3 regions of the Polaribacter batillariae genome follow, and region 2 is predicted to be linked to each of the others. Evidence: riboswitches for the same ligand, from Rfam matches in the RefSeq annotation. Region 2 holds a riboswitch; each other region holds the start of a gene.
The links. A riboswitch is a leader RNA that binds a small molecule or an ion and turns the genes downstream of it on or off. The one in region 2 is predicted to bind cobalamin.

Region 1: it holds a riboswitch for cobalamin, as region 2 does, so the genes downstream of both, metE (5-methyltetrahydropteroyltriglutamate--homocysteine S-methyltransferase) here and JL193_RS09760 (DUF5074 domain-containing protein) in region 2, are expected to answer to the same signal.
Region 3: it holds a riboswitch for cobalamin, as region 2 does, so the genes downstream of both, JL193_RS00610 (TonB-dependent receptor domain-containing protein) here and JL193_RS09760 (DUF5074 domain-containing protein) in region 2, are expected to answer to the same signal.

What each region holds. Positions count from the first base shown of each region.
Region 1 covers NZ_CP071795.1:2,990,371-2,998,391, forward strand. The annotation lists gene JL193_RS13235 (NAD kinase) at 1-533, opposite strand, end outside; gene JL193_RS13240 (CBS domain-containing protein) at 571-1,230, opposite strand; gene JL193_RS13245 (pyridoxine 5'-phosphate synthase) at 1,291-2,004, shown strand; gene JL193_RS13250 (alpha/beta fold hydrolase) at 2,195-2,971, shown strand; gene JL193_RS13255 (acyl-CoA thioesterase) at 2,981-3,367, opposite strand; gene metE (5-methyltetrahydropteroyltriglutamate--homocysteine S-methyltransferase) at 3,465-5,777, opposite strand; cobalamin riboswitch at 5,965-6,154, opposite strand; partial or broken gene JL193_RS13265 (hypothetical protein) at 6,335-6,570, opposite strand; gene JL193_RS13270 (thiamine diphosphokinase) at 6,576-7,100, opposite strand; gene JL193_RS13275 (diphosphomevalonate decarboxylase) at 7,330-8,021, shown strand, end outside.
Region 2 covers NZ_CP071795.1:2,235,109-2,243,129, forward strand. The annotation lists gene JL193_RS09730 (type III polyketide synthase) at 1-827, opposite strand, end outside; gene JL193_RS09735 (methyltransferase domain-containing protein) at 828-1,538, opposite strand; gene JL193_RS09740 (NAD(P)/FAD-dependent oxidoreductase) at 1,538-2,665, opposite strand; gene JL193_RS09745 (NAD(P)/FAD-dependent oxidoreductase) at 2,707-3,816, opposite strand; gene JL193_RS09750 (GNAT family N-acetyltransferase) at 3,880-4,326, opposite strand; gene dinB (DNA polymerase IV) at 4,389-5,471, opposite strand; cobalamin riboswitch at 5,535-5,757, shown strand; gene JL193_RS09760 (DUF5074 domain-containing protein) at 5,899-6,969, shown strand; gene JL193_RS09765 (alpha/beta hydrolase family protein) at 7,072-7,917, opposite strand; gene JL193_RS09770 (LysE family transporter) at 7,928-8,021, opposite strand, start outside.
Region 3 covers NZ_CP071795.1:131,673-139,693, forward strand. The annotation lists gene JL193_RS00580 (ABC transporter substrate-binding protein) at 27-1,139, opposite strand; gene cobC (alpha-ribazole phosphatase) at 1,136-1,666, opposite strand; gene JL193_RS00590 (adenosylcobinamide-GDP ribazoletransferase) at 1,648-2,418, opposite strand; gene cobT (nicotinate-nucleotide--dimethylbenzimidazole phosphoribosyltransferase) at 2,422-3,459, opposite strand; gene JL193_RS00600 (bifunctional adenosylcobinamide kinase/adenosylcobinamide-phosphate guanylyltransferase) at 3,462-3,965, opposite strand; gene JL193_RS00605 (ABC transporter substrate-binding protein) at 4,064-4,999, shown strand; cobalamin riboswitch at 5,013-5,240, shown strand; gene JL193_RS00610 (TonB-dependent receptor domain-containing protein) at 5,270-7,141, shown strand; gene JL193_RS00615 (YncE family protein) at 7,147-8,021, shown strand, end outside.

The sequences.
Region 1 (8,021 bases), 760 kb from region 2:
CAGTAATTGGTTAAATATTCGTTGTTTAAATTGGTGGTAACCCCAATCATAGAAGTGGTGTTTTTGCGAGCAATGGTAACTTCGTTTAAAGCAAAATTTAGTTCAGAAAATTGTTCTGTTTTTGGTGCTGTTTTTACAGATAAGAGTGTTCTTTCTTGTAGCGAATATTCTCCTTTTAAAATTAATTCTACACTTTCTTTAATGGTTTTTTTATTAATTGTTGCCAAAAAACCCAACCTTCCAGTATTAATTCCTAAAAGCGGAATTCCTAAGTCTCGAATATAAGTAACGGCTCTTAATATAGTACCATCGCCACCTAAAGTAAACATGGTTTCGAAAGAACTATTTAAATCAGAAAAATGAGAAAATGTTGGGTATTTTTTATCTAAAATGTTTCCTTTAATTAATAAATCATAAAATTTCTTTTCAATAAAACAAACAATATTATTTTCTTCTAAAACTTCAAGTAAAATTTGAATTTCCTTTTCTGCCGAAATTGAATATGATTGTCCGTAAACTGCTACTTTCTTCAAAATTTAGTTCTTATTTTTATTTCTTAAACTTCTAAAATTACATTTCTAAATATTTCTGAAGATATTCTGATCTGTTTTTTAAATCTTCTAAATAAATATCATTCTCGTGTGTAGATATTATTTTGTAATCGTATCTTCTAAAAGTGTGCATAATTTCGTTAATATCTTCTGTAATTATCTTTAAAGTTACTTGTACAAAATCGTTTTTTCTTTCAGAGATATAAATGCCTAACAATTTCGCCCCATTGGTTTCTACAATTTGGCAAACTTCACTCATAGAATAATCGTTTTCTACCTTTTCTATAATAAGCGTTTCGCTGTCTTCTACCATAAAAGGACTTGTAGAAAAAACATCTAAAACGTCACATAAATCGTAATAACCAATGTATTCTTTTTCTTTGTTTAAAACCGGAATAATATTGGTATCGTTATCTGCAAAAATTTTTAAAAGTTCTAAAACAGTAGCTTTTTCATCTGCAAAAAACGAATTTAGTAAGTAACTGTAAGCAACTAATTCGTTGTTGTTGTTTTCGATAGTGTGTATATCATCTTCTGCAAAAGAACCCAATAATTTGTGGTTTTCTATCACAGGAAAATGTGTAATAGGAAAATTATCAAACAAATCTTTCGCCTCTTTTACGCTACTTTGCAAGCTCAACGCTTTTGTTTCATTTAATATGTAATCTGTAATGTTCATTCTTTACGAATATAGGATAAAATGATTTAATGGTTTATCTTTGCTAACTAATTTTAGATAATGACAAAGTTAAGCGTAAATATTAACAAAATTGCAACTTTAAGAAATTCTCGTGGCGGAAATGTACCAAATTTATTAAAAGTGGCCACAGATATCGAAGGTTTTGGTGCAGAAGGAATTACCATTCACCCAAGACCAGATGAACGACACATTCGTTATCAAGATGCAAGAGATTTAAAAAAAATAGTAACTACAGAATTTAATATCGAAGGAAACCCTATTAAAAGTTTTATAGATTTGGTGTTAGAAACAAAACCAACACAAGTTACTCTAGTGCCAGATGCTGTAGATGCAATTACGTCGAATGCTGGTTGGGACACCATAAAATATCAAGATTTTTTAAAGGAAGTAATTCAAGAATTTCAGCAAAACGGAATAAGAACGTCTATTTTTATAGATACTGATTTAAAATTAATTGAAGCTGCAGCAAAAACAGAAACCGATAGAATTGAGTTATATACAGAAGAATTTGCCTCTCAATTTGAATTGGGAAATAAAAATGCCGTAAAACCATATACAGAAGCTGCTATTTTAGCAAACAAATTAGGGTTAGGTATTAATGCAGGGCATGATTTGAGTTTAGATAATATTCAATTTTTTAAAGAAAATATACCGCATTTGGCAGAAGTTTCTATAGGACATGCCTTAATTGCAGAAAGCTTGTATTTAGGATTAGAGAATGTCGTAAATATGTATTTGCACAGATTGAAATAGTTAGCAGTCTTTAGTAGGCAGTCAGCAGTCAGCAGTCTTCAGTAGGCAGTCTTTAGTAGGCAGTCACAGTTTCAATTACAGTTTACAAACCTATGATTTCTATATTTCTATGAGGTTAAAAATTACTAATATTTTGTAGCAGTAGCAGTAGCAGAAAAAAACTACGTGTTTTCTAGAAAATCAATAAAAAATGAAAAACAACTCAATATTACATTCAACCATAAAAGGAGAAGGAAAGCCATTGTTAATTCTACATGGTTATTTTGGAATGAGCGATAACTGGAAGACTTTAGGAAACCAGTTTTCAGAAGATTTTCAAGTACATTTAGTAGATCAAAGAAATCACGGACGTAGCTTTCATAAAGACGAATTTAATTATGAGGTTTTAGTGGAAGATTTACACAATTACATACAGCATTACCAATTAGAAAATGTTTTTTTAATAGGACATTCTATGGGCGGAAAAACAGCAATGTTATTTGCAGTAACATACCCTAATTTGGTAAATAAATTAGTGGTTGTAGATATTTCGCCAAGAATGTACGAGCCACACCACAATGCCATTTTAGCAGGGTTAAATTCTGTTGATTTTTCTGTTGAAAACTCTAGAAAACTGGTAGATGAAAAATTATCGAAACGAATTCCTGACGTTGGTGTACGACAATTTTTGATGAAAAATATTTACTGGAAAGAAAAAGGACAGTTGGCTTATCGTTTTAATTTACCATCGCTCACAGAAAACAATCCTGAAGTTGGGGAAGCGTTACCGCCATTTACTGTTTTCGAAAAAGAAACCTTGTTTTTAAAAGGTGAAAAATCGGATTATATTACAGGCAAAGAAGCTCCCATTATTGAGGCTCATTTTCCGAATTCTAAAATTGTAGAAATAAAAAACGCAGGTCATTGGGCGCATGCCGAAAATCCGAAACAGTTTTATAGTGAGGTTTGTAAATTTTTAATTAGTTAATAGTTACAGCTACTGTGTAATTTTTACAGGATCTTTATTTTCATCAATAGCTACAAAGGTAAACTCTCCAAAAATTGCATGCTCTTTTTGGTAACTATACATTTGTTCTATATAAATATTTACTTCTACTTTTAAGCTGGTTTTTCCAATGTGCGATACTTTACCAATTAGTTCTATTATCGTTCCCGCAGGAATGGGTTTGGTAAAGTCTATTCTATTGCTACTTACTGTAACCATTTTTTGTCTGCTAAACCTTGTTGCAGTAATAAAAGCAACTTCGTCCATTAAAGATAAAGCGGTTCCACCAAAAAGTGTGTCGTAATGGTTTGTGGTGTTCGGAAAAACAGCTTTAAATTGCCTTGTTTCAGAATTTTTAATTCTCTCTTTTGTTGTCATTTTGTTTTTAAATTATCATTTTTTTTTACAGTAATTTTAAATAATAAATGGTACAAAACCCACTTTACAGCTTTTTTAGTAAAGTGGGTTTCTAAAATTACACGATATTACTAAATGTTTTTTCTCTTAAAATTTTGGCAGCTGTAACCATTTCTGTTAAAGCTTTTTTTGTTTCATCCCAACCTCTTGTTTTTAAGCCACAATCTGGGTTTACCCAAAGTAATTCTTCTGGAATCACTTTTTTCGCTTTGTTTAGCAGTAAAACCATTTCATCTTTATGAGGTACTCTTGGCGAATGAATGTCGTAAACACCAGGACCTATTTCATTAGGGTAATTAAAATCTGCAAAAGCATCTAATAACTCCATTTGAGAGCGAGAACATTCGATGGTAATTACATCTGCATCCATATCTGCAATGTTTTGTATAATATCATTAAATTCAGAATAACACATATGGGTATGAATTTGTCTTTCATCATTAATTCCTGAAGATGCAATTTTAAAAGCATTTATAGCCCATTTTAGGTAGTTTTGCCAATTATTTTTTCTTAGTGGCAGCCCTTCTCTTATTGCAGGTTCGTCTATTTGAATTATTTGAATGCCTGCATTTTCTAAATCTTTAACTTCATCTCTTATTGCCAGTGCAATTTGGTTGCAGGTAACTGCGCGATCTTGGTCGTTTCTTACAAAACTCCATTGCAAGATAGTTACTGGACCTGTAAGCATTCCTTTTACCAACTTAGAAGTTAAACTTTGTGCGTAACGTGTCCATTTTACGGTCATGGGTTTTGGTCTAGAAACATCTCCAAAAATAATAGGTGGTTTTACACATCTACTGCCATAGCTTTGTACCCAGCCAAATTTTGTAAAAACAAATCCGTTTAATTTTTCACCAAAATATTCTACCATGTCATTACGTTCAAACTCTCCGTGAACCAAAACATCAATACCAATTTCTTCTTGCCAATTTATTGCTTTTTCGGTTTCTTTCTTTAGCAATTCTTCATATTCTTTTTGGTTAATTTCTCCTTTTTTAAATTTATTTCTCCAAGAACGCACTTCTTTTGTTTGCGGAAAAGACCCAATGGTTGTTGTAGGGTAAAGTGGAAGGTTAAGTGCTTTATTTTGCAATATTTTTCGAGATGGAAAAGGGTTAAGTCTCTTAGTATGTTTGTTAGAAATACTAGCCACTCTATCTTTAACTGTTGGGTCGTTTATTAAAGGCGATGTTTTTTTACTTTCTATATCCTTGCGGTTTTTTAGAATGGTATTTTTGTTTTTCTCACTGTTATCATCTAAAAATAATTGTTTTAGAGTAACCACTTCGGTTATTTTTTGTTTCGCAAAGGCAAGCCAATTTTTTATTTCTGAAGTCAATACTTCTTCGTTATTTTCGCTATCTAAATCACAAGGAACATGTAATAAAGAACAGCTTGTGCTTATAAAAACTCTTTCTTGCCCTAATACATTTACTGCTTTTTTTATCGTAGCTAACGATTCTCGATAATCGTTTTTCCAAACATTTCTACCATCAACAATACCTAAAGAAATAGATACTTTTTTTGGAGTATTATCTAACACTTCTTTTAGTTGATTGGGGTTTCTTACCAAATCTATATGTAAAGTTTCAACAGGAAGGTTTACTGCAAGGTTTAAATTGTCTTGCAAGCCTTCGAAATAGGTGGCTACAATAATTTTAAGTTTTGGAAATTTTTCTTGTATTTGTTTATAAACCTGTTTTACGGTGTGTTGCTCTTTTTCTGTTAAGTCTAAAGCTAAAAAGGGTTCGTCAAATTGAATCCATTCGGCTCCAGATTCTTCCAACTCAGTTAAAATTTTAAAGTAAATAGGTAATAAGTTTGTTATTAAATCGATTCTATTGAAACCTTGTTCTTTTTCTTTACCTAATAGTAAGTAAGAAACAGGTGCAATTAAAACAGGTTTTGTATTAATTCCTTGTTTTTTTGCTTCTTTGTATTCGTCTATAACTTTTGTTGAAAAAAGACTAAACTGTTGGTCTTTTTTAAATTCAGGAACAATATAGTGGTAGTTGGTGTCAAACCATTTTGTCATTTCCATTGCAGGTACATCTATATTGTTTTTTTGATGTCCTCGTGCCATTGCGAAATATAAATCTAATTTCGATTTAAAATGTAGTTTTTTATACCTTTCAGGTACAGCATTAACAGTAAGAGACATGTCTAAAACTTGGTCGTAAAAAGAAAAATCGTTGCTGGAAATTAGATCTATTCCTGCCTCTTGTTGTAGGTTCCAATTGTAGTTTTTAATACTTTTACCTACTTTTTCTAACTCCTCTTCAGAAATTTTGCCTGCCCAATATTGTTCGCAAGCTTTCTTTAACTCTCTTTTGCTACCAATTCGCGGATAGCCTAAAATGTGTGTTTTCATTTTTTACTTTTAAATAATGAATTAATAATTACTTAAAAGTTCTATTAAAAACTTCTTTTGCTTGTCGAGAAATAAAAATAATAAGTCGAAAAATAATGGCGCACAAACACACATAGATAGCTAAAAAAAATAGCATCTAAATGTTAAAAGGCATCAGAATAGACAAATCACTTCAAATCGCGAAAGCAAAGTCATATCGATAATGGCAGGTCTCCTGACTTGTAACAATTTTTATCGTCCTTCCCATTTCGTTAAAAACAGTGGACCACAAGGATAAAAATCTTTAAATGTTACTTACAGTTGCGCGACAGCTCTGGATTTGCACCAGATTCCCTATTAATCTACAGCTAAGTAAAACCATATCGTACGATGAAATTAAATAAAAGAACTTCTTTCTAAGGCAAAGGTATTATAAAATTTGCTTCGATTTTAATTTAAAGAGTCTTTTAAAAGTAAGGGTTCGTTTTTAACCTTTAAATCTGTGAAAAATAAACAATGTTGGTTGTTGGATATACCAAAATAAGTGACTGCGAAGATAGATTTTTTATGTCTAGAAATTATTCTGAAATTTCTCCACGATGTGGTTTTAAAGCATCTCTGTAAATTTTCATATTGCTTTCATTAACAATAATAAATGCTGAAGAAAACATGGGATTTTTTTCAATAATATTAATTTCTGAGAAAGGAAGTTTTCTGCTTCCGCAAATTCTTTTAAATGAATGGTATGATGTTTTGCGGTTTCTTTGGCATCTTCTCCTCTAAAATCCCACAGTAATTTTATTTTTCTTTCCATAATTTTTAATGATTGATAAAAATAAACAAATCTCCACTATTAAAAGTAATGTTTATATTGTTTTCAATTGCTTTATTTCGAGTTCCAATTCTTTTACGAAAATCTAAATCTTCATTATTTAAAGGGTATTGAAGTCCTTTTGTAGTGATATTTGTAGCTGTTGGAAAAGGAAATAATGAAACTGTTTTGTGCAAACAATTACTAATAAAGGTATTGGGTTCAGCTAAAAAATAATAGCCATGATTATCAAAAAAAGTAAGTTTTAATTTCTCTTTCCATTGAAGCGCTGTGTGTAAATTTCCTAAAAAATGGTCTTGTTCTTTGCCACTTGCGCCAAAAACATCAATCTTATAAAAACCCTTGTCAGAAAGAATTTGTAGCATTTTATCAAAATCTGTAAAATCTTGATTCGAGGTTTGTATTGCCTCAATATCTTCTGGAATTTCTTCTAAAGAATCAAAATCGCCACTAATAAAATTAGGTGTAATATTTTTACTTTTAAATATTGATAAGCGCCATCGGTTACACAAATTGTATCGTAATTAGATAAATTGGGCAGTTCTTTTGGCTTTTCTCCATTTAATAATAAAAAAACTTTATTTTTCATAAATGCAAAAATACCCATTTCGTAATTAATAATGCACTCTTATTTTCTTTTACAGTAATTTCAACTAATAATGGTGTTGCAAAGAAAATGTACTTAAAAAGTTGGCATAAATTTCATAGAAATAGTTTTATCTTTGATGCAAATTTTAGACTTTGAATACAGCGCAATTTATTCCAGAAATAATTTCAGAAAAAATAGAAAAAGCAACTTTTACATGGCAAACACCAAGTAATATTGCTTTGGTAAAATATTGGGGAAAAAGCAATCCGCAAATTCCTAAAAATGCGTCTATTAGTTTTACGTTAAACAATTGTCATACAATTACAACCATCGAATTTGAGCGCAAGCGAAATTCTGAACTTGTTTTAGAATCTGATAAATTGGTAGATTTTAATTTGTTTTTTGAAGGCAAAGAAAAGGAAGAATTTAAACCTAAAATTGCTAAATTTTTTAAAAGAGTAGCACAATATTGTCCGTATATATTTGATTACGAGATAACCATTAATTCAGAAAATTCTTTTCCACATTCTAGTGGAATTGCATCTTCTGCCAGTGGTTTAAGTGCTATTGCCATGTGTTTAATGAGTTTAGAAAAAGAGTTAAATCCTAATTTAAAATCAGAATTTATCAATAAAAAAGCTTCTTTTTTAGCGCGTTTAGGTTCTGGAAGCGCAAGTAGAAGTGTAGAAGGTCCTTTGGTTGTTTGGGGAGAACATCCAGAAATTAAGGGGAGTTCAGATTTCTTTGGTATAAAATTTCCACACAAAGTGCATTCAATTTTCGAAAACTATCAAGATGCAATTTTGTTGGTAGATAAAGGAGAAAAGCAGGTTTCGAGTACAGT
Region 2 (8,021 bases):
GGATGAAAAATTAAATGATCAATATCATCTATAGTCAAGTTGTTATTTTCTAAAAAGGGATGAATGATGGTTGGAAAATGATCGGATATTTTTTGAGGAACTTCTTTGTCTAAAATCATTTGCAAACCCGTATTTACCAATTTAAAACCCATCATGTGTGTCGCATCATAAAAATGATACATGGCTTCATCTGCAATGGTTGGTCCTTGATCTTCTTCATAAGAAGACAAAATTACTGCGGAAGCTCCATCACCAAAAATGGCTGCAGAAACAATATTAGTCATCGAATAATCGTTTAACTGAAAGGTAGCTGTTGGTGCTTCTACTGCAATAACTGCTGCTCTTTTATTCGGATTCGCTTTTAAGAAATTTTTCGCATAAATAATTCCAGAAACACCTGCTGCACAACCCATTTCTGTAACTGGCAAACGTACAATATCTTGTTTCATTCCTAAGGAATTTATCAAATAGGCATCTACAGACGGAATCATAATTCCTGTACAACTAACTGTGATGATGTAATCTAAATCAGTAGCTTTTAAATGGGCTTTTTCTAAAGATTTTTGCAATGATTTTTCTGCTAATTGAATAACTTCTCTTATGTAAACATCATTTTTTTCTTCAAAAGAAGTGGCTGTAAAAACTGCTAATGGATCCATGATGGAGTAACGTTTGTCAACTCCTGCACCTTCAAAAAGTTTGATGACTTTTCGTTGAAAACGTTCTTCTTGATCTTGCATCCATATTTTTACAAACGGAATAATATCTTTCGTTTCTCTGTAATATTTTGGAAGTTGCTTTGCAACGGATGTTATTTTTACTTTCATTTATTTTTTTATTATCCACAGAAAACGAAAAGCCCATTTCCATTGAATTCTTGGTTTTACTTTTAATTTTGTTGACATTCTCTCTAAATCTTTACGTTTAAATCCTCTTAAAACTGATGTTAATCCATCTTCAATAATCATTTTATTAGAGATAAAAATAGACAATAGCATAAACAAATAATAGGCTAATTTATGTCGGTGCAAATCGTTTACCACAATTCCTATATTGGTTTGTTTTAACGTATTTCCTAAAAACGAAACCAGTTCTGGTTCTTTAAAATGATGCAAGAATAATGTCGCTAAAACTACATCAAAGGTTCTGTTTTTAAAATTATCAGAAAAAATATCTTGTGTTTCAAAACTCAATTCAGGATAATTTACAGACAATTCATTTGCATAATCAATGGCAGTTGGGTTGGCATCTACTCCAATCAATTTGAATTTATAATTGTGTTTTCTGCCAAATTTTGCTACATCTCGTAAAATATCTCCATGGCCACAACCCACATCTATAATGGTAATTTCTTCTTCTTTTGGATGATGTTTCAAAAGAGATTGTAAACCATTTACAGTGACTTTATTTCCTCCTAACCACCTGTTTATATTCTCTAATTTATCTAACGTATCTCGCAACAAATCGCCACCAATAGAAAAATCGTCCATCAATTCTTCTTTATTTGATCTCTGTTTGGTGCTGATGAAAAAATCCATTAGTTATTGATTGGTTTTCCGTGAGTTTGTTTGATAATGATGGGTAACAAAAACGGCATTTTCTTTAATAATGATAGTAAAAATGATGCTATTTTGTCTTTTCGAAACAACATCGCAATAAAATGACCTGCTTGTAAACGCCATTTAAATTGTTTGTTCCATTCACTAATATAGCGCTTTTCAAGTTCCTTTCTCGATTCGATTTTACCATTTGAGTAATTTAGAATCAATTTAGATGCAATTTGTGCAGATTGAATGGCCATACTCATTCCATTTCCACAAAGTGGATGAATCATTCCTGCAGCATCACCACACATGATGATGTGATTTTCCACGGGCTTTTTGGTTTCAAACGAAATTTGACTGATAGACAATGGTTGCTCCCAAATTGGTTTTGATTTTTGAAATACCTCTTTTAAAAACTTATTTTTAAAAACCACATTTTCTTGAAAATCCTCAATATTTTTAAACTTTTTAAATGCCGAAAAACTACTGATATAACACAAATTAATAGTATTATTTTCTACCTTAGAAACGCCACAATAACCGCCTTTAAAATTATGAAGTGCCACCAAATCTGATGGAAAATCTCCTTTTACATGAATTTTAACTCCTAAATAAGGCGATTTTTTCTTAATAAATTCGCGTTCCATTTTTACATCTAATAAAGAACGTTTGCCAAAAGCACCAATACAAATTTTTGTTTTAAAAGAGTCGTTTTCTTTGGTTTCTACTGTGAATTCATCTTCTTTAAAATCGACATTTAAAGCAGAATCATGTAAAATTACAACGCCATTTCCTTTGGCTTTTTCTGATAAAACAAAATCGAATTGATAGCGCGAAATTCCAAACCCACCCAAAGGTAATTTTGCTGAAATCACTTTATTTTTTGTTGTAGATAATTGGAAATTATCAATTTTTACAGCACCAAAATCAAACGGATTGATATCTAAAAATGCTAGATAAGGCAACACTTCATTCGAAATATATTCGCCACAAACTTTGTGTTTTGGATAGTTACTTTTCTCAATTAATAAAACTTTTTTTCCAAATTTTGATAAGTGAATGGCGTTACATAAACCTGCTAAACCACCTCCAATTATTACAATATCAAAATTTTGTTTCATATTACGAATGTCTCCTCGAGCGCAGTCGAGAGGTTAAAGTTTTATTCAATTAACTCTGCTAATTCTTTGCCAACTAAACTGCCAATTGCAATTCCCATTCCACCTAAACGAACTCCACAAAAAACGTTTTTTGAAATTTGTTTAACGATGGCTTTTTTCTGATTTCCAACACCCATAATTCCACTCCACCTCCGTTCAATTTCAAAATTTGTGTTTGGTAAAATTGTTTCTTTTAATATTTTTTCTAATTGATTTTGAATGATGGTTGTCTGACCAAATTCAGTAGTTTTTTCGGTTTTAAAATCGAGATTTCTACCTCCACCAAATAGAATTCTATCGTTTATATTTCTAAAATAATAATACCCTTTGTCTAAATGAAAAGTGCCTTTGATGTGTAAATTTTTAATCGGTTTTGTAATGAGTACTTGTGCTCTTGCAGGTTGTACTTTTTCGTCTAAAAGTTGATTTGCAAATCCGTTTGTGGCAATACATAATTTATTGGTTTTAAAAGTGATTTTATCCGTTTTTACTTCAACCAGATTTCCACTTTCAATAAAACTTTCTACAGTAATTGAATTGAGAATTTTAACGCCTAAATTCTGAACTTTATACAACAACTCAAAAGCCATTTTTCCTGTATCAATTTGTCCTTCAAAATTATTTGTAATGTATTTGTTGTGTACTTTTTGGAAACCAAAAGTGTTTTTTGAAATAGAAAAAACATCACTCTTAAAAATAGGTTTTAAAAGCTGATTAATTTGATATTTTCTTGAAATACATTCTTCAAAAAATGCTTCGTTTTCACACAATTCGAAACCTTTATTTTGCTGAAAATCGATGTTTTTATCTCCTAAATTTTGTCTTAATCGTTGTAAACCTTTCCAGCGTTTATCCACCAAATTATAAACTTCTTGTTCTGTATGAGAATTTAAGTCATCAATTAATTCAGAAAGACTTCCAAAACACGCAAAACCCGCATTTTTAGTGCTTGCTCCTTGTGGCAACATTCCTTTTTCGAGAATTAAAATATTGGTTTTAGGGTATTTCTTTTTTAATTCTAAGGCGCAATTTAAACCCACAATTCCACTACCAACGATGGTAAAATGTATGTTAGTAAACCATTCTTTTAATTCCCAATAGCTGTAGTTCATTAACGTTTTTTAGTTTTAGACCTCACAAGGTTTTAAAAACCTGTGAGGTCTTTTATATCTACTTTATAACTGTTTTTCAAAGCAAATACTATTTTCCATACTTTTATATTGTCCGTAATTTTCAATCACTTTATAATTGCATTTATGGTAAAATGTAACAGCTTCTTTCTGTCTTTTTCCTGTTTCTAAAACACACTTTTTATACCCTAATTCTTTTGCCCAAACTTCTAATTCTAAAAGTATTTTTTGTGCAATTCCTTTTCCTCTGTTTTCTGGAGAAACATACATTCGTTTTAGTTCCATAGAAATATTGTCGAACTTTTTAATAGCACCACAACCAACAGGAATCTTATCAACATAAGCCAAAACAATATGTTTTAAAATATTAATATTATTAAACTGATTGTAGAAATCATGCTCATCTTCATCCGTGATTTTTAAATATGCATCTAATTCTTTTACCAAATTTTTAAAATCTTGGTTTTCTGAGTTGGTTCTGATAATTTTCATTTTCGTAATTTTTAGACCTGACAGGTTTTTGAAACCTGTCAGGTCTTCAAAGAAACTGTGCGTTAAAATTCAAATTTTAACTGTACCCAAACAGGTTCTTTAATTTCTGTGTTTAAATTTCCGAAAGAAATTCCTAATAAACGCACAGAATTTGTTAATTTATCTTGAAATAACAATTCTTTTACCACAGGAAAAAACTCTTTTTTTGTTTGCATAAAATTGGGTTTTGTTTTGCTTCTTGTTTGCTGTGTAAAATCGGAATATTTAATTTTTAGAGTGATGGTTTTTCCTTTTGTGTTGTTTTTTAGCATTCTTCGTTCCAATTCATCTGCAATTTTTTCTAACTTTTCAATCATAAAAATTTCTGATGAAATGTTTTCGTTAAACGTTCTTTCGGCTGCTAAAGATTTTCGAATTCTATTCGGTTTTACAGGGCTATTATGAATTCCGCGAACAATATTGTAATAATGCGAGCCCGATTTTCCGAATAAAGTAACCAGTTCTTCCAACGATTTTTTCTTTAAATCGTTTCCAACAAAAATGCCCAAATTGTACATTTTTGCGGCGGTTACTTTACCTACACCGTAAAATTTATTTACCGGTAATTCTTCTAAAAATTGAATAACCTCTTTTGGATGCACTGTTTTTTGTCCATTAGGTTTGTTAATATCCGAAGCTATTTTTGCGATAAATTTATTAATAGAAATTCCTGCAGAAGCTCGCAAACCTGTTTCTTGATAAATACGTTCTCGAATTTCTCTGGCAATATCGTTTGCAGACGGATTTCCTTTTTTATTTTCGGTAACATCTAAATAAGCTTCATCTAAAGAAAGGGGTTCTACTAGATCTGTATATTCGTAAAAAATCTCTCTAATTTTTGCTGATAGTTCTTTATAACGTGCAAAATCTGACTTTACAAATATTAAATGTGGGCACTTTTTTTTAGCCAAAACATTACTCATAGCAGATTTTACCCCAAATTTTCTTGCCTCATAACTTGCTGCAGAAACCACGCCTCTATCTCCACCACCACCAACAGCAATTGCTTTGCCTCTTAATTCTGGATTATCTAACTCTGCCACAGACGCATAAAATGCATCCATATCTACATGAATTATTTTTCGAAAAGGAGGTTCTAATTTCATTTTAACAAAATAAGGGAGTTTCTTAACAGTTCTATTTTTTTTTATCTCTAAAAAGTAAATACTTTCGCCGCATAAAGTATTGGTTTTTATGTTCGATGTATTGAATGTAAAATTAAAAGGGAATCAGGTGATTTTTTAGTTAAAAAAATCCTGAACTGTTCTCGCAACTGTAAGCTTCGTCTTGTAAAAAGATGTCTGTTAAATCTCACACCACTGTTTAAAAATTTAAATGGGAAGGTTTTAACAAAAAGTAAGTCAGGAGACCTGCCAGTGCTCAAATTCGTGTTTTTATGCTTTCGAGAAAAAGGCAGAAGACTATTATTTTTTGTTCGACATACGTATTTTTTTGTTTGATTATTTTTTAATCTAACCCATAAGATGCAATGTGTATGCGAATTTTTAAACCGTAACCTAAAACCCAATTATAATGAAGAATTTTTATGCTGCATATGCATTTTTATGCATTTTCGTATTTGCATCTTGCTCTAAGAAAACAACGTCGAAAATTGAAGAAGAAGCTGTTTTCGATTCCACCTTTATTTTAACATTAGAAAGCGATAAAACAGCCATTAACTTTTTAAATAGCGGTGCTTTTTTAACACCAAATGTGTACGAATCTACTGATAGAGAATCGATTTCTTTTTCGAGTTTCGACAACGCTTTGTTTGTTGTTAGTAAAAAAGGGCCCAATTACATTACACAATTTAACGTAGAGAATTTAAATGTTGATAACGTGGTGACCAGTTCCGACCTTACTGCACCTTCTTATTTAGAAATGTATTCGGCTACAGAGGGCTTGGTTATTGGAGTTTCTGGAAGAGGAAGGCGTAAAAAATATAATGTTGCTCCCGTAAATATAACCACTGGTATTGGTAATAAAATAGATGGCTTTTCTGACAATATTTTGTACAATAATGCTGCTTTAGTAACCGATGGAAATACTGTTTTAGTTGCAGATGGTAAAGATTTAAAAGCAATGAATACTACCACAAAAGAAATAACTACCTTGTTAACTTTTGCCGAAAATATTTCTGGTATTTTAAAGAACAAAAATGGTACAATTTGGGTCGCTACAGAAAAAAGAACCGAAAAAGCGGCGTTTACAAAACTAAATAAAGATTACTCTATAAACGAAGTGGTTACTGTTACAGATAATACTATTAATTTATTTAAAAACAGTCTTTTAAGTTTAAATCGTTCTAGTTTTACAGCTTATTGGTCAGAGGCTGCTTCTGGTAAAATTTACAGATTTAATACTATCACAAAATTAGTAGAAGAGTTTGTAACACCAGCCACAAATAATGTTGCTTTAACAACCGTTGTAAAACAACACCCTGTTACCAAACAAGTTTTTGTAATAGGTTTAGAAGATTTTTTAGACCCTGATAATAGTATTATCGCCATTTATAATGATGATAAATCTTTCGAAAAAAAGGTTGAAAAAGTAGGAACGTCTCCTATCGATATTTATTTTTCCGATAAAAATTTTACAAATTAGGCAAGTTTAAAGTTTTAGTTTAAAAGCGAAATTACCTGTTTTAAAAACAAATAATTTCGCTTTTAATAATCAAAATATAAAAACGTTAACAACTGGGTTAGCCTAACTTTTAGTTATAAAATCAATACAAATTTTAGTAACAGCTGCCAATTCTTTAGACATTTTGTCTTTTTTCCAAGGATGGGAAACATTAAAAACATGGTCTGCATTTTTAATGATTTTTAAAGTGCTTTTAGGGTTCCAAGAATGTATTTTTTTACCTTCTTCTACAGAGATTGAGGCATCAGAATCTCCATGAATTATTAGATGTGGAACCTTAATTTTTTGGGCAGACTTCTTAATATTTAGTCGTTCTTCGTTTTCTTTAAAATTAGTGTAAAATTGATAAAAATGAGGCATTAATTGCTTTGTTCTTCCGTTTAAAACATATTTTACGCCTGTTTTTTTCCAATTTTCTAAATCGCCAATTGTAGATGACCTTGAACCAAAGTCGCAAACAGAAGCCAAAGAAATTAGGTTTTTTATACGCGAATCTTCAGCTGTTTTTATGGTAACAATTCCTCCTCCTCTACTGTGACCAATTATTGAAATACAATGGCTATTTGCTTCCTTTTTAAAATCGGTATTCGTAGAAATCCAATCTAAAATACTTTCTAGATCGTCTAATTCTTTGGTGTAATTATTATTCCCAAAAGCTTCTAAATCTGGAAAATCTATAGGTTGCTTTGGAGTACCTCCATTGTAAGAAAAATTAAATTTTATAAAGAAAAAACCTGCACTTGCAAATGCTGTTGCCATTAAATTCCAAGCGCCCCAATCTTTAAAACCTTTGTAGCCATGGCAAAAAATAATTATTTTTTTAGGTTGATGCGTTTCTTTATAAAAAACATCTGTTACAATTGGTTTTTTGTGTTTTCCTTCAACAAGTATGTTTTTAATTATTTTCATTCTTTTCGATTTAAAGAACAAATTTAAGAAAAGTAAACAGCGCAAAACCAGCTGTAATAAAACTTAAAATTAAATTGATATTGTTTGTTAAATTCCCCGTTTTT
Region 3 (8,021 bases), 1.8 Mb from region 2:
AACGAAAAAATAAAAACTCAATAATGTTATTTCAATTTATCAAAAAAGGTCAATTCGTAATTTGGTAATAATTCTGGATGTGTAATTTTTATGATGTCTTTTAACATTAAATCGGGTCTTGTGGGCGATTTTTCAAAATAAATAAGTCCGCCAGTTGCTCCTTTACGAATGGCATATGTAAACACTCTATCTTCTTTAAATGCACTAAAAGCAACATAATTTGGAAACTTTTCTTGAACCCCTTTTTTAGTTTCTAACAAACCACATCCTATCCAATAATCGGCTTTTAAACCTTTATCAACTACGCTTTCGATACTTAAAGATAAACTTCCAGTACCTCTAGAGTCTTGCCATAAATAATGGGTGTTCGCATCTTTAAAATAACTTGCGATAAAGCTATCTCCAGCTGGCATGTACCAAACATCTTTAAAAAGAGAACCAGAAATAATTGTTGGTTTTTTAGGTGCTTTTAGAGCCCATTTTTTTACCTCGTTATAATTTTTTTCAATGACATTAAAAATGCTATCGGCTTGTTTTTCTTTACCAAATAAAACTCCAAAAAACTTTATCCACTCTGCTCTTCCCAAAGGAGTTTCTTCGAGCCAATCTCCATTGTACAATACTGGAATGTTGTTTTTGCTAATTGTATTATAGGTTTTATTATTTCCGTTTAAAGCAAAACCAATAACCAGTTCAGGAGAAAGTGCTAATAATTTTTCTGTGTTAATTTGTTGTTCGGTTCCTAGTTCTACAATAGTTCCATTATCTACCAAATTTCTTGTTTTTTTTGATGAAATAAATTTTGTTTGCGGAAAACCAGAAATGTATTTTTCTGCACCAATTAATTCTAACATTGGTATGTGTGTGGTACTTGTTACCACAACATTGGTAATAGGAACTTTTAATTGCAGCTTACTAAAATCTGTTTTATTCGTTAAAGTATAGGTAAACTGTTTTTTTGCATTTTTATACGGTTTTTTAATGACCAATTTTTTTACATTTCCTTCTGTAACAATGTCGAAACCAGTAGCATATTTTATGTTACTGGTTGTGGGTGTTTTAATCGTTTTTGTGGTAGATTTATCTTTACAAGAAAATATAAAAACAAGTGTAATTAAAAGGATTAGGTATTTTTTCATGGATCATTAATTTTTAAAACGTCTCCGTAATTTAATTTTAAATCGAAAGATTTTTTAAGAGGAATGTTATGTATAAATGCGTGCAGGCTTCTAATAACACCTGCATGAGTAATAATTACTATTTTTTGATGATTTTTTTCTTTAATTCCTAACAAAAATGATACGGTTCTTTTTTGTAAATCGATATAAGATTCGCCATTTGGTGTACTTACATTTACAAAATCTTGCATCCAGACATTTAAATCTTCTTTATTGATGTCGTTCCAATTTTGTAGTTCCCAATCGCCAAAATTTAATTCTTTTAAACGATCGTCGAAAATTACATTTTTAGCAATTTTATTAGCTAATTTTTTACACCTCAAAAGCGGACTGCTATAAAAAACAGCATCTAGGTTATAAAAATCTTCTTTTTCGAGAATGTTTTTTACTTCATTCGAAAAAGTAGAAGCAACATCTAAATTCGTTTGTCCGTAACAAATTCCTTTTTCGATGTTTGGTGTGGTATGCCTTATAAAAATAATTTCCATATAATAGGTAAAGAAAGGTAAAATACTACTTCCGAAACTTGTTGTAAAGCACCAGCACAATCTCCTGTTTGTCCGCCAATCCATTTTTTAAAGAAATTTCCTAAATACAAATAGGTAATAAAAAGTGGCACAAGACTTAAAAATACCCAATAATTATTAAAGAAAAACAATGGTAAAATTCCAAAAAATGCAGAAATAACCAACGACTTTGTTTCCATTTTTTGTGTGGTTGGCTTTACTTTAGCACTATCGATATCTCTTACATAAGCATGGGTGTAGAGTAGAATAGTGGCAATAAATCTACTAATACTATGCCCAGAAATTAAGACTAAAACCACCATTAGTTTTGAAGTCGCTAAATAATTAAGTGACATAAATTTTAAAGAAAGTATAGAAATTAGCCCGATAACTCCAAAAGTTCCCAAACGAGAATCTTTCATAATTATTAAAATTTTTTCTTTGGTCCAACCACCACCAAAACCATCGCAACTATCTGCAAAACCATCTTCGTGAAAAGCACCAGTTGCCCAGATGGAAGCAATCATCCCTAAAACTAAAGATATTTCTGTTGTAAACACAAACGAAGCTAAAAAGTAAATTCCTGCGGAAATTGCACCCACCAAAATACCCACTAAAGAAAAATAACGACTACTTTTATTTAATATTTCTGGAGAATGGTTTACCCATTTCGGACAAGGAATTCTTGTAAAAAATAACACAGCAGTTAAAAAATAATGGACTTGTTTTTTCATCTTTTAAGCTTCAGAAACATTAGCACTTTTAAAAGTTGCCATTTCATTTAAAAAATTAATTGCAGAAGAAACCATAGGAAACGCTACTGCTGCACCAGTGCCTTCTCCCAAACGCAAACCTAAATTTAAAAGTGGTTTTGCATTTAAAAAATCTAACATTTTTTTGTGCCCTTGCTCACCAGAAGTATGGCAAAAAACACAATAATCTAATACATTTTTATCAATAGCATTTGCTGCCAATAAACTAGATGTTACTATAAAACCATCAACCAAAATGGTCATTTTTAAGGTAGCTGCTTCTAAAATAGCACCAGCAATCATTGCAATTTCGAATCCGCCAAAAGTTGCAAGTGCTTCTATTGGAGAATTAATTGTTGTTTTGTGTTTTTCGAAAACCTCTTTTAAAATGTTAGTTTTTTGTTGAAGACCTTTAGCGTTTAAACCAGTTCCTTTTCCAACACAATTTTTAATATTTATTTGTGTAAAATAACTCATTAAAAGTGCTGCAGAAGAGGTGTTTCCAATACCCATTTCTCCAAAACCAATGGTATTACATCCTTTTCGAAACAAAGAATTTACAATTTCTTTTCCTTTTTTAAGCGCCAACTTACATTGTTCGTTGGTCATTGCTTTTTCTGCGGAAAAATCTTTGGTTCCGTACGCAATTTTGGCGTTAATTAAGTTGTTGTTTTTTTCGAAATCTGCATTTACACCAGCATCAACAATATTTAAATGAATATGATTTTGCTTGCAAAAAACATTAATTGCGGCACCACCATTTAAGAAATTTAATACCATTTGTTGGGTAACTTCTTGCGGATATGGGCTTATAGGTTTCGAGTTTACAATTCCATGATCTGCTGTAAAAACAACAATACTCGGTTTTGTAATTTTAGGCGAAGTGGTATTTTGAATTTTTCCAATTTGTAGCGCAACAGTTTCTAACAAGCCTAAAGCACCTAATGGCTTTGTTTTAAAATCTATTTTATTTTGAAGGGCTTCTGTAAGTTTTTCAGATACAGGTTCAATTTTAGAAATCATAGTTATTTTAATTTTAGAGGTAAGCCAGAAACCATAAAAGTGGCTTTTGTTGCTTTTTTTGCTATATATTGGTTTACCCAACCTTGCAGTTCTGTAAATTTTCTTCCAATTTCTGTAGAAGCATGAACTCCCATGCCAATTTCATTAGAAATAATAATAATATTTGCCTCAATTTTACAAAGTTTATCTATTTCTTCTTTGGCTAATTTTAGAGAATCTTCTACATTATATTTAGTGTCTGTATAAAAATTTGTAAGCCACAACGTAACACAATCTACAACAATAGTTGTATTTTCAGGAATTACAGCACTTATGTTTTTTTCTTCTTCAATCGTTGTCCAACGTTTATCTCTATCAGAAACATGCCTGTTAACCCGATTTTGAAAATCTTTATCCCAAATTCTAGAAGTTGCCAAATAAATAGGGTTTTTAGAAAGATCTTCTGCCAACTTTTGTGCAAAACTACTTTTGCCAGACCTTTCGCCACCAGAAATATAATGTATCATACATCGTAAAAATTATTCCGCAAAGATTAGAAACATTTATTTAAAAAGGAAAGAATATCGTAAAAGTATGTAAATTTGTATTCTAAAAAATAAAAATAATGACAGTTTCTTCTTTTATGCCAGCAGTTACCCAGATGATTTACGATATGGGTTTGCAAGAATATTTAAACGGAATAACCTTTGAATGTCCTGCTGTTGCATTGGCAGAAAAACAAGTTGCTGTGCGTTATAAATTAGAGGGGCAAGTTTTAACAAGCGAAGAAATAAATACCATTTTTTCTAAAACCAAAGCAGAGGGTGGTACTTTATATTATGTAGATGAACCTATTTTAGAAGAAATTGCGCCAGATATTATTTTTACCCAAGATGTATGCGATGTTTGCCAAATAGATACCGAATGCGTAGCAACTTCTGCATACAAATTGCCTAAAATACCAAAACTAATTTCGATTACACCCAATTCTTTAGAAGACGTTTTTGAGAATGCAATTACCATTGCAACTGCCATGGGAAAAAAAGAGGTAGGTTTAGCATATGTTGCAAAATTAAAGGAACGTATTTATAAAATAGTAGATACACAAAGAGCCAAAAGAATTCAACCTAAAAGTGTGCTGTTGTTAGAGTGGATAAAGCCATTATTTAACTGTGGTCATTGGATTCCGCATCAAATTGGTTATGCTGGTGGAATCGATTTACTCTCACACCCTTCTGGAGATAGCATTGTTATTTCTTGGGATAAAATTGTAAAATACGACCCAGAAGTTTTAATTATTGCACCTTGTGGTTATGGAATTTCTAGAACTTTAGAAGACATGCAATTTTTGGAAGAAAAACCCGAATGGAACTCTTTAAGAGCCGTTAAAAACAAACAGGTTTTTCTTGCAGATTTCGAAATGTTTACCCAATCTTCTGCAGGAACTTTGGTAAACGGAATCGAATGTTTGGCTAAAATAATACATCCAAAACATTTTAAAATTTCTGAAGAATTACAACAAAAATTTACAAATTATAATCAATTATTAGTTTTAGAATAACTTAAAATAGAATACATTTGCAAAGAATTTAGGTTTTATTCAATTATTGAATAAATTAAAAGGGAATTTGGTGAAATACCAAAGCTGTTCCCGCAACTGTAAGTTTGTTTCAAACATAAATATTTTTTGAAACCTCTTTTAAAGAGCTGTTATTAACTCTTTTACCACTGACATTTTTATGTTGGGAAGGTCTAAATAACAGAAAACGAGCCAGGAGACCTGCCTTTATTTTTAACAATTAAAAACTTTCGGGATAAAAGTTAACTGTGTATGAAGAAAATTATATTTTTTATTCTCTTATTTGGTATTGCTTCTCACTTAACCGCTCAAAACGATTCATTAAGAACGGTTTTAAAAGAGGTAATTGTTGTAGCAGATAAAACACTAAAAAAAAATTCTAAAGGTTATAAAATTATAACTTTAAATGATTCTGTTTTGGTGAAAAATACAGAATCTTTTACTACACTTTTACGTTTTAACTCACCTATTTATTTACGAGAATATGGTGCAGGTGGTACAAGTTCTGCAAGTTTTAGAGGTACAAGTGCTTCTAATACTGCCGTTGTTTGGAACGGAATTAATATCAATTCTATCAATAACGGACAAACGGGTTTCAATTCATTAACAGTAAGTTTGTTTGATGTTATAAACATTAGAAGTGGTGGTGGGAGTATAGAATATGGTTCTGGTGCTATTGGTGGTACCGTTCATTTAAATGATGAACTATCCTTTAAGAATAAACAGACTATAGACAACCAATTCGTTTCTTCTTTTGGTAGTTATAATACTTCTAATAATTTATACAAATTTAATTTGTCAAGTCAAAAATTGGCTGTTAAATTAGGTATTTCTTATAATAAGTCAAATAATGATTATCCGCTATTAAAAACCGATTTTAAAAACTCCAATGGAGCTTATAAAAATATAAGTTTTAATACGGGTCTGTCTTACAAACTATCTAGTTTTTCTGAATTAAATTTTTATAGTACATCTTATTTGGGAGACCGTTTATTTTCTGGAGAATTACCTAATCCAACTTCTGCCAACGAAAAATACAAAGATTTTAACAATAGAAATTTGTTGGTGTACAACCATCAAAAAGGAAGCTTTACGAACGAAGTTAAAATTGCTTTTCTAACACAAGAATATCATTATTACGGCGATAAAAATACAGATAAATTTAACTTCGGAAAATCGAACCGTTATTTGATAAATTATCAATTTGGTTATAAAATTCCAAAAATAAATGCAACAATTAACTCTTTTTCTGAATATGAATCTGTTTTTGGAAAAACGGATCAAATCAATACAAAAAATAGAAGACAATTCTCACAATCTCTCATTTACAATCAAAACATAAACAATATTTTCTTTTTCGATACCAAAATAAGGAAAGACTTTAATTCAGATTTTGATGTACCTTTTAGTTATGCTATGGGAATTAAAGTAAATGCATTTAAAAACATTTCTTTTCGAGCAAATGGTTCTAAAAATTATAGAGTACCAACTTATAACGATTTATATTGGCCAGGCCAGGGTAATCCTAATTTAAAACCAGAAACTGCTTTGCAAAGTGAGTTTGGTGTTGTTTTTAATACCAAAAACTTGTCGATAGATATATCTGGGTTTTATATTTCCGCAAAAGATAAAATTGTTTGGACACCAAATGGCGACCCAAATAGACCAGGTATTTGGACACCAATTAACCTTTCTAAAACAATGAATAAAGGAATTGAGTTTACACTTTCGTACCAAAAGAACTTTAATAAACATTTTGTAAATACAACAGTAAATTATAGTTATACAGATGCTAAAAATACTGAAACGAATAATTTTTTAACTTTTGTGCCAAAACATTTATTAAATGGAAGTTTAGGATATTCTTACAAAAGATTTAGTGCGTTTTATCAACAGTTATTTACAAGTAAAACGTTTACTACAGAAAGTAATTCTAATGATTTTATTATACCTAGTTTTTTTGTGAGTAATCTAGGAGCAGATTATATGGTTCTAAAAACTGAAAAACAACAAATATTTATTGGTTTAAAAGTGAATAATCTATTTAATGAATTATACTTTACACAACCAAGAAGACCAATGCCAAACAGAAATTTTAACTTTAATATCAACTATAAATTTTAATAAAAATGAAAATTAATAAATTACTATCAATACTAGCGCTAAGCGCAATTATTTTTACTTCTTGTAGTAAAGAAGATTCCCCTCTTTTACCAAAAGGAGATTATGAAAACGGTATTTTAATTAGCGGAGAAGGTTCTCCGTCAGCAGGAACAGGTTCTGTTTCTTATGTTTCTAACGATTTAACAACCACAGAAAATTTAATTTATAAAAAAGCAAATTCAGAAGAACTGGGTACTTTTTTACAGTCGATGGCTTTTGATGATAATAGGGCATTCATAATTGTAGATAATCAAAATACAATTTCGGTTGTAAATAGATATACTTTTAAAAAAGAAAGTGCAATTACTGTAGGCTTGCAAACGCCAAGATATATGACTATTGTTGGTAATAAAGGTTATGTAACAAATTGGGGGTCGGGTTCTTTTGGAGATAACGTTTCTGATGATTTTATAAGTATTGTAAATTTAGAAACTTATGAAGTAGAGAGTAAAATTGATGTTGCTGTAGGTCCAGAAAGAATTCTTGCACACGACGGAAAATTATATGTTTCTCATAAAGGAGGTTTTGGAATGAATAATAAAATTTCTATTATTGATATTGCAACCTCTAAAGTCGTGAAGGAAATTACTGTTAATGACATACCTGATGAAATTTTTATTGATAATAATAATTTTTTAGTGGTTTTATGTGAAGGAAAAGCTGCTTGGACAGGTAATGAGACTTTGGCTTCTATTACTAGAATAAACACAACTAACAATACTATTGAATCTAAAATTGAATTTGCTAATGGAATGCACCCGTCGCTAATGGTGTTAGATAATACAACTGCCTACTATAGTGTTGGTAATTCAGTATATAAAATGAATATTTCAGATACTGA